2 regions of the Luteibacter sp. 9133 genome follow, and region 1 is predicted to be linked to the other one. Evidence: predicted binding sites of a transcription regulator. Region 1 holds the regulator's gene; the other holds the start of a gene.
What was found. Region 1 encodes FliA, which starts transcription of late flagellar genes. Its sites were predicted from a motif close to TAAAGTTTNNCNNNCNNNGGCCGATAA; they were not measured.

Region 1 (4,959 bases):
CGGTTTCTTCGCCTTCCGTGACGAGCTCGATCTCTTTACCGAGCTGGCGGGCGAGGTCACGAATGATGCGTGGGAAACGGGAGAACAGTTTGCCGACGGGCTGCATGCGCATGCGCAGCACGGCGTTCTGCAAGTCTTCCGCGACGCGCTCCAGCTCGCCGATGGCACGTTCCATCGGATCGTTGCCGCCGCGCGGTGCGAGGCTGGTGAGGCGGTTGCGTACGAGCACGAGCTCGCCCGCGGCGTCGACCAGGCTGTCGAGACGATGCGTGTCGACGCGAACCGTCGTGTCGGCGGCGGACGCGGCGCGCTTTTCGCCAGCCGCGGCGGGCGCGGCCTTCGCTGCGGGAGCAGCCACTGCCGGCGGTGCGGGTGCAGCGACGGGAACCACGGCGAGCGCAGGCGTGGATGCGACAACAGGCGCCGCACCACCGACCGCACCCGGCGCTGCCGTGCCGTGAAGGGAATCCAGCAAGGCTTCGAATTCGTCGTCGCTGATCGCGTCGTTGTTCGACGGCAACGGTGCGGCAGCGACCACGGGTGCGGGCGTCGGTGCCGATGCGGAAACAGCTGCGCTGTCCGCGCCTGGCGCCCCCGTGCCGTACAACGAATCGAGCAGCGCTTCGAACTCGTCATCGTTGATCGTCGCGGACGAGGCCGGTGCCGGCGCACGGTCGGTGCGCGCGGCGTCGAGCATCGCCTCGAATTCATCTTCGATCGGGTCGTACGCTTTCGGCGCGGAAGGTGCCGCGACCGGCGAAGAGATCGGTACCGCCAAGGCAACGGGAGCCGCGGATACGGCACGACCGGGAATCAGCAGCCGGTCGAGCAGCGAACGCGGCGCGGGCTCGATCGGCACGCCGCCATCGGCGGCGCGCATCATGTCGTTGAGCAGGTCGAGCGACTCGAGCAGCGCATCCATGAAGGCGGCGTTGAGCACGATCGTGCCGTTACGCGCTTCGTTCAGAAGATCTTCGCCACGGTGGCACAGCTCCACCATGGGATTGAGCCCAAGAAAGCCCGCACCGCCCTTCACGGTGTGGAACGCACGGAAGACCGCGTTCAGCAGCTCCGTGTCGTTCGGCGACGCTTCGAGATCCACGAGCTGCTCGCCCAGGCTCTCGAGCAGTTCGCGCGCTTCGATCAGGAAGACGTTGAGCAGCTCGTTGTCCAGCTCCACGCTCATAGCGGGCTCAGAATCCGAATTCGCTGAGGAGGCGATCCACCTCGTCCTGGCTGACCTTGTCCGCGGCCGGCGCATTGCCGCCCGCGAGCGAGCCGGTCAGACGGACCAGCTCGACCAGCGACGACTCGACCTTGGCCATGAACGCTTCGACCTGCGCCACGCGCTGACCGGAAAGATCCTGCCACGACTGGGCTTCGACCATTTCGCCCAGGCCGATGTCGCAGCTCTGCGCGAAATCGCCCACGCGCACGGCAAGCGCCGTGGCATTGGCGCCGAACGCCGGATCGGCGTGATCGAGCACGAGCACTTCGTCGGCCTGCTTCGCCAGCGCCTGGGCCTGCGGACGCAGCTTTTCGCTGAAGTCCAGCGTGCGGTGCGCGGCGGTCGAGCTCATTTCCAGCACGTCACGCAGATGCTTGCGCGCATCGCTCATGTTGCCCGGCACGCCGTCGGTCGAAATGTCGGAAGCGAGGCGGCGCACGGATTCGTGCAGGTCGCGCGCAAGGTGGCCCAGCGCCAGGAACAGGTGCTGCTCGCGGCTGCGGATCAGGTTGTCGAGTGCCTTTTCGAAGGCGGCGCCGTCGTCGGCCTCGAGCAGCTCGCGCAGTTCGGGGACGACCTCTTGGCCGGGGGAGAGCATCGTATTCATCGTTATTCCCTTAGCCCGCAGCCGCGGCGAGTCGTTCGAAGATCTTGTCGAGCTTTTCCTTCAGCGTGACCGCCGTGAAAGGCTTGACGACGTAGCCGTTAACACCGCTCTGCGCGGCGGCGATGATCTGATCGCGGTTGTTTTCCGCGGTCACCATCAGCACCGGCAAGGACTTCAGACCGGCATCGGCGCGGATAGCGCGAAGCAGGTCGATGCCCGTCATGTTGGGCATGTTCCAGTCGGTGACGACGAGGTCGATCGGCTGCGAGCGCAGCAACGCGAGCGCCGCGTTACCGTCTTCGGCTTCCTGGATGAGCGTGTTGGTGAAACCCAACTCGACCAGGAGATTCCTGACGATGCGCCGCATGGTGGAAAAGTCGTCCACCACGAGGATCTTCATGTTCTTGTCCAAAACTGCTCTCCGCCACGTGCTTTTTCTTTACCGGCGACGGCACCGCGATGCCGTCACTGCTTGTCTTTCCAACCCGTCATGCGTGCACGCAGGCGAATCAGGGCCTGACCATGGATCTGGCACACGCGCGACTCGCTCACACCCAGTACCACACCGATTTCTTTCAGGTTGAGCTCTTCATCGTAGTACAGCGACATCACCAGCTTCTCGCGTTCCGGCAGGCCGTCGATCGATTGCGCCAGCGCGTCGCGCAGGCCGTTCTTCTCGAAGTTGCCTTCCGGGCCCGAGGCGTCGGGGTCCGCGACGTCGATCGCCGCGCCTTCGTCGCCTTCCGGCGCCGTGAGGCTCAGCAACCGCGCGCTCGCCGCGTCGGCCAGAATCTGGTTGTACTCCATGGCGTCGATGCCCAGCCGCTTCATCACTTCCGCGTCTTCGGCGTCGCCACCCGTTTCGTTCTCGATCTGCCTCGTTACTTCAGCCACCTCGCGCAACTTCCGGTGGACGGAGCGCGGGGTCCAGTCCGTCTTGCGCAGTTCGTCCAGCATGGCGCCACGAATGCGGATGCCCGCATAGGTCTCGAAGCTGGCCGCGCGAGTCGGCGAGTAATTTCTTGCGGCCTCGAGCAGTCCGATCATTCCGGCCTGCATGAGGTCATTCGCGTCCACGCTTGGCGGCAGGCGGCCCATCAGGTGATAGGCGATCCGGCGCACCAGGGGTGCATGCGTTTTAACCAGTTGATCCGCTGGAACTCTAGTGATTTCAAGGTATTCGCTAGCGACACTCACAGCGGCAGCCCTCCCCCCATGTGGTTCCGTTCGGCGAAAAAGCCGATGCGACCCTGCACCCGGGGTTCGGGTTCACCCCATGTATCGACCGACCGGGCCAGATTCTTGAATCCCACCGCCGAGCGGCTGCTCGGCCAGGCGTCGACCACGGCCGCCTGACGGCGGATGGCCTGACGCAGGTACTCGTCGTGCGGAACCATGCCCATGAAATCCAGGGACACGTCCAGGAAGCGGTTGGTCACGCGGGCCAGCTTCTCGAACAGCTGACGGCCTTCCTGCGCATGGCGGACCATGTTGGCGACGATGCGGAAGCGGTTCACGTCGAACTCGCGGCTCATCACCTTGATCAGCGCGTAGGCGTCGGTCAGCGAGGCCGGCTCGTCGCAGACCACGACCACCACTTCGTCGGAGGCTGCCGCGAACATCGACACGCTGTCGGAGATGCCGGCGGCGGTGTCGACGATCAGATATTCGGGGGCGACCGGGTATTCGTCGAAGGCGCGGATCACGGCGGCGTGCTCGATATTCGGCAGCTGCGCCATGCGGCGCGCGCCCGAGGTCGCCGGGATCACCTTCAGGCCGTGGTTGGCGTGGAGGATCAGGTCCTCGATGCGGCACTCGCCTTCGAGCATGTGGCCCAGATGGCGCGTGGGCTGCAGGCCCAGCAGCACGTCGATGTTCGCCATGGCCAGATCCGCGTCCAGCAGGACCACGTCACGGCCACCCATCGCGAGCGCCATGCCGAGGTTGACCGCCACCGTGGTCTTGCCCACGCCGCCCTTGCCGCCCGCCACCGCGATGCTGCGCGTGGGACGACGGTCGGCGAGCCAGTTGAGCCCAGCAGCCTGGGTGGAATCGACGTGTGTGTTCATGAAGGAATTCACTGCCGTGAAGGGGTGTGCGGATGCGGATGCCGTGGTCACGTTACTTCAGTTCCCGGTGTCAGGCGATGGCTGGCGCGGTGGAGAAGCCGAAACGGTCGGCGAGAATCGCGTCGTCCGGTTCGTCGGTGCGCTGCTTGACGAGTTGAGCGGCCAGGCAGACGAGTTTGCGCGCATCCGCGGAGGCGATGTCTTCCGGCACGCGCTGGCCATCCGTGGTGTAGTCCAGCGGCAGTCCGTGGCGGATGACGGCCGACAGGGCACCGCCGATCAGCGGGGCCTCGTCGAGCTTGGTCAGAATCGCGGTCTGCGGCGCCAGCGGCGCGTAGGCACGGATCGCGTTGTCGATGGCCTGCGCCTGCGCGTTCGCGGCAAGCACGAGGCAGACACGCACCTCGGTCATCGCGCGCAGGGTGTCGAACTGCTGCTGGAGCTTGGGGTCGTTACCGGCCAGGCCGGCGGTGTCGATCAGCACGGTGTGCTTGCCACGCAGCTGGAGCAGCACGTTGCGGAGGCTCTGTGCATCGTGGGCGTTGTAGACGCGCACGCCGAGCAGGCGGCCGTAATGTTCCAGCTGGGCGCCCGCACCGATGCGGTACTGGTCGGCACTGATCAGCGCGACGTTCGAGGCGCCGTGGCGGAGCACCGCACGCGCCGCGAGCTTGGCGATGGTGGTGGTCTTGCCAACGCCCGTCGTGCCGACCAGAGCGGTGACGGCGCTACCGGCGGTATCGGCGTTGCGGCCGCTGGTACGGATGTTGCGCGAGAGGATGCCCAGCGGCAGGTAGCGGGCCTGCTCGGCGGTCATGCCCGGCGGCAGCTCGGCGCAGAGCGCGCGAGCCACGTCGCCGTCGATGCCCAGGCGGGTCATCTCGCGGAGCACGCGGGCGCGCAGCGGCTGGTCGCGGTCCATCTGATTCCAGGCGAGCGTGGACAACTGCACTTCCAGCATCTCACGCAGGCTGTTGATCTCGGCACGCACGCCATTGACGGCGGCGTCGCTGTTCGCGTTGTGGTTCGGGGCGACCGTCGCGGCGCGCACCACA
Region 2 (4,959 bases), 2.0 Mb from region 1:
CCGCGCTTGCGGCCGCGCAAACCCCGCCCGCCAAGCCCGCCCGGCCCGCCGCGGCCGCTCCGGCTGCGACACCGCCTCCCCGCGCGGTGGTGTCCACGCCGTCGCAGACGGCGCAGTTTCAGCGTCAGGTCGATCGTCAGCAGCTGCAGAACGCGCAGAACCAGAGCAATGTGCGCCAGCAGCTGCAGCAGAACAACACGGCGATCCAGCGGACCAATACGACTGACCCGGCCATGCGCAACCAGCTGGACAACGCACAGCGCAGCCAGCAGCAACTGAACCGCGCGCAGCAGGATTCGGCCGCGCGCAAGTACGAGACCACGCCCTCCAACCGCGGCGCCGTCGCCCCGTCGCGACCGTCCACCAGCGGCCAGTAAGCGCCGGCTTTGCTGCGCCGCCGCTGGCGGGTGGTGGCGCGGCGCGCCCATAATCCGGGATTCCCCGAGCTCCGGAGCATCCCGATGACGGCTGTCACGCGCATCGACACCACCCGCACCATCCGCGCGCCGCGCGGCACCGAACTGACCTGCCGCAGCTGGCTGACGGAAGCGCCGTTCCGCATGCTGCAGAACAATCTCGATCCCGAGGTGGCGGAAAACCCGGCGGAACTGGTGGTCTACGGCGGTATCGGTCGTGCCGCGCGTAACTGGGAATGCTTCGACGCCATCCTGCGCAGCTTGCGCGAACTCCGCGACGACGAAACGCTGCTGATCCAGTCAGGGAAGCCGGTCGGGGTGTTCCCGTCGCACCCCGACGCGCCGCGCGTGCTGCTTGCCAATTCCAACCTGGTGCCGGCGTGGGCCGACTGGGAGCACTTCAACGAGCTCGACCGCAAGGGCCTCATGATGTACGGCCAGATGACCGCCGGCTCATGGATCTACATCGGCTCGCAGGGCATCGTGCAGGGTACCTACGAGACGTTCGTCGAGATGGGGCGTCAGCATTACGGCGGATCGCTGGCCGGTCGCTGGATTCTGACGGCGGGCCTTGGTGGCATGGGCGGCGCGCAGCCGCTCGCCGCCTCTCTGGCAGGCGCCTCGTCGCTGACCATCGAATGCCAGCAGAGCCGCATCGATTTCCGCCTGAAGACGCGCTACGTGGACGAGCAGGCCAGCGACCTGGACGACGCGCTAGCGCGGCTGGATCGCTACGCGAAGGAAGGCCGCGCCGTGTCCGTGGCGTTGCTGGGCAACGCGGCCGACGTGTTGCCGGAGCTCGTACGCCGGGGCGTCCGTCCCGATGCCGTCACCGACCAGACCAGCGCCCACGACCCCGTCAACGGCTACCTGCCGTCCGGCTGGACCGTCGAGGAATGGTTCGAGCGCCGTAAGGCCGATCCGACCGGCACCGCCCATGCCGCCAAGGTGTCCATGCGCCGTCATGTCGAGGCCATGCTCGCCTTCCATCGGCAGGGCGTGCCGACCTTCGACTACGGCAACAATATCCGTCAGATGGCCAAGGACGAGGGGCTGAGCGAGGCGTTCGCGTTCCCCGGCTTCGTGCCCGCCTTCGTGCGACCGCTGTTCTGTCGCGGCGTCGGGCCGTTCCGCTGGGTCGCGCTGTCAGGCGATCCGGAAGACATCTACAAGACCGACGCCAAGGTGAAGGAGCTGATTCCCGACGATCCGCATCTGCACCGCTGGCTGGACATGGCGCGCGAGCGGATCAGCTTCCAGGGCCTGCCGGCGCGTATCTGCTGGGTGGGTCTGGGGCAGCGGCACCGGCTGGCGCTCGCCTTCAACGAGATGGTGCGCAACGGCGAACTGAAGGCGCCCATCGTGATCGGCCGCGACCATCTCGATTCCGGCTCGGTCGCCAGCCCGAACCGGGAAACCGAAGCCATGCGCGACGGCAGCGACGCGGTCAGCGACTGGCCGTTGCTCAACGCGATGCTCAACGTGGCGGGCGGGGCGACCTGGGTCAGCCTGCACCACGGCGGCGGTGTCGGCATGGGTTACAGCCAGCACAGCGGCGTGGTGATCGTGGCCGACGGCAGCGAGGCGGCGGACAAGCGGCTGGCCCGCGTGCTGTGGAACGACCCCGGCACCGGCGTGATGCGTCACGCGGATGCGGGCTACGAGGATGCCGTGGCCTGCGCAAGGGAGCAGGGCCTGAACCTGCCCATGATCTAACCCCAAGATGTAGGAGCGCGCCTGCGCGCGACCCGGATATCGCGCTCCGCGACCCGGATATGGCCACGCGCGCGACCCGGCTATCGCGCGCAGGGCGCGCTCCTACACGAGATTGCGGGTTCTCAGCGGCCGTTGGCCCAGCCGGCCACGTACCGCTCCGGATAAATGCGCTGCAGGGCCAGCACCTTCGGCCGATCGTTGATTGCGATGTACATCGCGTCCGGATTCAGACGCATATAGTCCTGGTGCTCGTCTTCCGCGAGGTAAAAGCCCTTAAACGGCGTTACCTCCGTCACGATCTTCGACGAAAACGCGTGCGCCGCGGTCAGCTGGGCGATATACGCCTCCGCCACCTTCTTCTGCTCCGGCGTCGCATAGAAAATCGCCGACCGGTACTGCGTGCCCGAGTCGGGCCCCTGCCGGTTCAGCAGCGTCGGATCCTGCGCCACCGAGAAGAACACCTGCAGCAGCTGCCCGTACGACACCTGTGCCGGATCGTAAACGACCTTCACCGATTCGGCGTGTCCGGTATCACCGTCGCTGACATCGTCGTAATTGGCGTGGGCGGCGTCACCACCCGAGTAGCCGGTGCGGACGCTTTTCACGCCGCGGACGTGCTGGAACACGCCCTCGACGCCCCAGAAGCACCCACCGGCGAAGACGGCGGTGGCGTCGCCAGCGGCCGGTGCGGCATCGACGGTGGGGGTGGGCAGGCGGACACCCTCGTCGCGCGCCGAAGCGGCCGAGCAGGCGGTGAGGGCGAGGAGCAGAGCGGGGATCAGGGAAAGGCGCGGCATGAGTTTCTCCCGGTCGACATGACCTGATAGACCAGACCGGTGTACCCGGGAAAACCTGACACGGCGTGAAGGCCGCCTTCACAACTCTGTACCTACAGAATCGGGGTGCAGGGCCGATAAGCCATCGACACGCGCAACACGCTAGAGTCGTGCGCGTATTCGGCCAGCGTGGCTAAAGGAGCGAGGGGAAACGTGGCGTACGATTTAGTGGAGCGACGTGTCTTCGTGTCCGACCTGGAGGTCGGCATGTATGTCAGTCGCCTGGACTGTGACTGGTCCGACACGCCCTTTCCGTTGCAGGGCCTGCCCATCGAGTCCCGTGAGGACATCGAGTCGCTCAGTCGTTTCTGCAAATACGTCTTCGTGGACATGCACCGTCAGGTCGTCCCCGACAGCCGGTTCACCCCGCAGCGCATCGCGCCGAAGGCCGTTGCCACCCCCGCACCGCGTGCTGCGGCGAGCCTGCGTCTGGTCAGTCGACACGCGTATACCGACACGGCCTCGTTCGACGATGAGATGCCGCGCGCCAGAGAGGCGTTCGACACCGTCGCCGAGTTCGCCACGCGCATGGTCGACGACTTGCGGCATGGTCGGCCGGTCGAGCCGCAGGCTGTCGAGAACGCGGTGCGCCCCATGGTCGAGAGTGTGCTGCGCAGTGGTGACGCGTTCTTCTGGATCGAAAGCCTGCGGCGGCGCGATGGCTACACCTATCAGCACGCGATCGGCTGCAGCACGCTCGCCGCGGCCTTCGGGCGGCACATGGGCTTCGAAAGCGACGCTATCGTTAGTCTCGCCGCCGGCGGCCTGCTGATGGATGTCGGCAAGTCGCAGCTGCCTGAGGAACTGCTTAGTCGCGACGGACCGCTGAACGACGATGAATGGGGCCTCGCACGTCAGCACGTCAATGAAGGCGTCGCCATCCTCGATCACTCCGGTGTCGTCGACAACGAAGTGCGCGACATGGTGCTCACCCACCACGAACGTTACGACGGTACCGGCTATCCCTCGGGACTGGCCGGCACCGCCATTCCGCTCGCCGGGCGTATGGCCGCGATCATCGACACCTACCACGCGATGTCGACGCCGCGTCCGTACCGTTCGGCCGTGTCGCAGCATGTCGCCTTACGCGAGCTGTACGCCGGCCGCGACCGCGAATTCCAGGGCGAGCTGGTCGAACAGTTCCAGGCCTGCCTGGGGGTCTATCCCACGGGGACGCTGGTCGAACTCAACACCGGTGAGGTGGCCATCGTGATGGTGCAGAACCAGTCGCGCCGCCTGCAGCCGCGCGTCGCGATTCTCTCCCGGCCCGACAAGAGCGCGCTCGACGATTTCCTGATCGTCGATCTCATGCGCCAGGTGGATCTGGTGCGCCGTGAGATTCTCCGCACCTTGCCAGCCGGTTCGCACGGTATCGATCCGCGCGAGTACTTCGTCGCATGAGCGAACGGGCTTACATCCTGCCGGCGGTCCAGTCGATTCTCGACCGGTCGTCACCGGATGCCGGCCCGTGCGCCGTCCTGATCGTACGTCTGCAAGGTATGCGCGAGGCGCAACTGCGTTTCGGTTACGACTTCGGCAGCGACATCATGCTGGCCTCGCGCGAACGCATCGTCGATGCCGTACGCCATGTCGACACCGTCTTCGTGGCGGGAGATGACACGTTCGTGGTGGTTCTTCCGATGGTGCGTAACCGCACGCACGCGTTGCTTGCGGCGACCCGCATCGTCGGCGCGTTCGATGGCCCGCTGATGCAGGGTGAGCGTCCCTGGCACGGTCGCGCCGTCGTCGGTGTGGCCATCCATCCCGAGCATGGTGTGACCGCCGATTGGTTGTATCGCCGCGCGGAGCTGGCGCACGACGAAGCCCTGCGCATCGGCGAGGCCTTCGCCATCTACAAGCCCGACGTGACACCGGTAGAAATCCTCTACGGCGAGTTACGCGAGGACATCGAAGCCAACCGCCTGCAGGTCGCCTTCCAGCCGCTGCACGATCTGCGCTCGGGTGAAATGAACCGCGTGGAGTCGCTGGCG

Region 2: the regulator FliA is predicted to act here: its motif matches at 3,023-3,049, upstream of FA87_RS04990 (HD-GYP domain-containing protein).

What each region holds. Positions count from the first base shown of each region.
Region 1 covers NZ_JUHO01000001.1:3,176,884-3,181,842, forward strand. Annotated here, with positions in the region: gene FA87_RS13780 (chemotaxis protein CheA) at 1-1,186, opposite strand, end outside; gene FA87_RS13785 (protein phosphatase CheZ) at 1,194-1,835, opposite strand; gene cheY (chemotaxis response regulator CheY) at 1,846-2,247, opposite strand; gene FA87_RS13795 (RNA polymerase sigma factor FliA) at 2,301-3,032, opposite strand; gene FA87_RS13800 (P-loop NTPase) at 3,029-3,904, opposite strand; gene flhF (flagellar biosynthesis protein FlhF) at 3,975-4,959, opposite strand, start outside.
Region 2 covers NZ_JUHO01000001.1:1,160,653-1,165,611, forward strand. Annotated here, with positions in the region: gene FA87_RS19740 (hypothetical protein) at 1-377, shown strand, start outside; gene hutU (urocanate hydratase) at 462-2,132, shown strand; gene msrA (peptide-methionine (S)-S-oxide reductase MsrA) at 2,255-2,929, opposite strand; gene FA87_RS04990 (HD-GYP domain-containing protein) at 3,122-4,369, shown strand; gene FA87_RS04995 (GGDEF domain-containing phosphodiesterase) at 4,366-4,959, shown strand, end outside.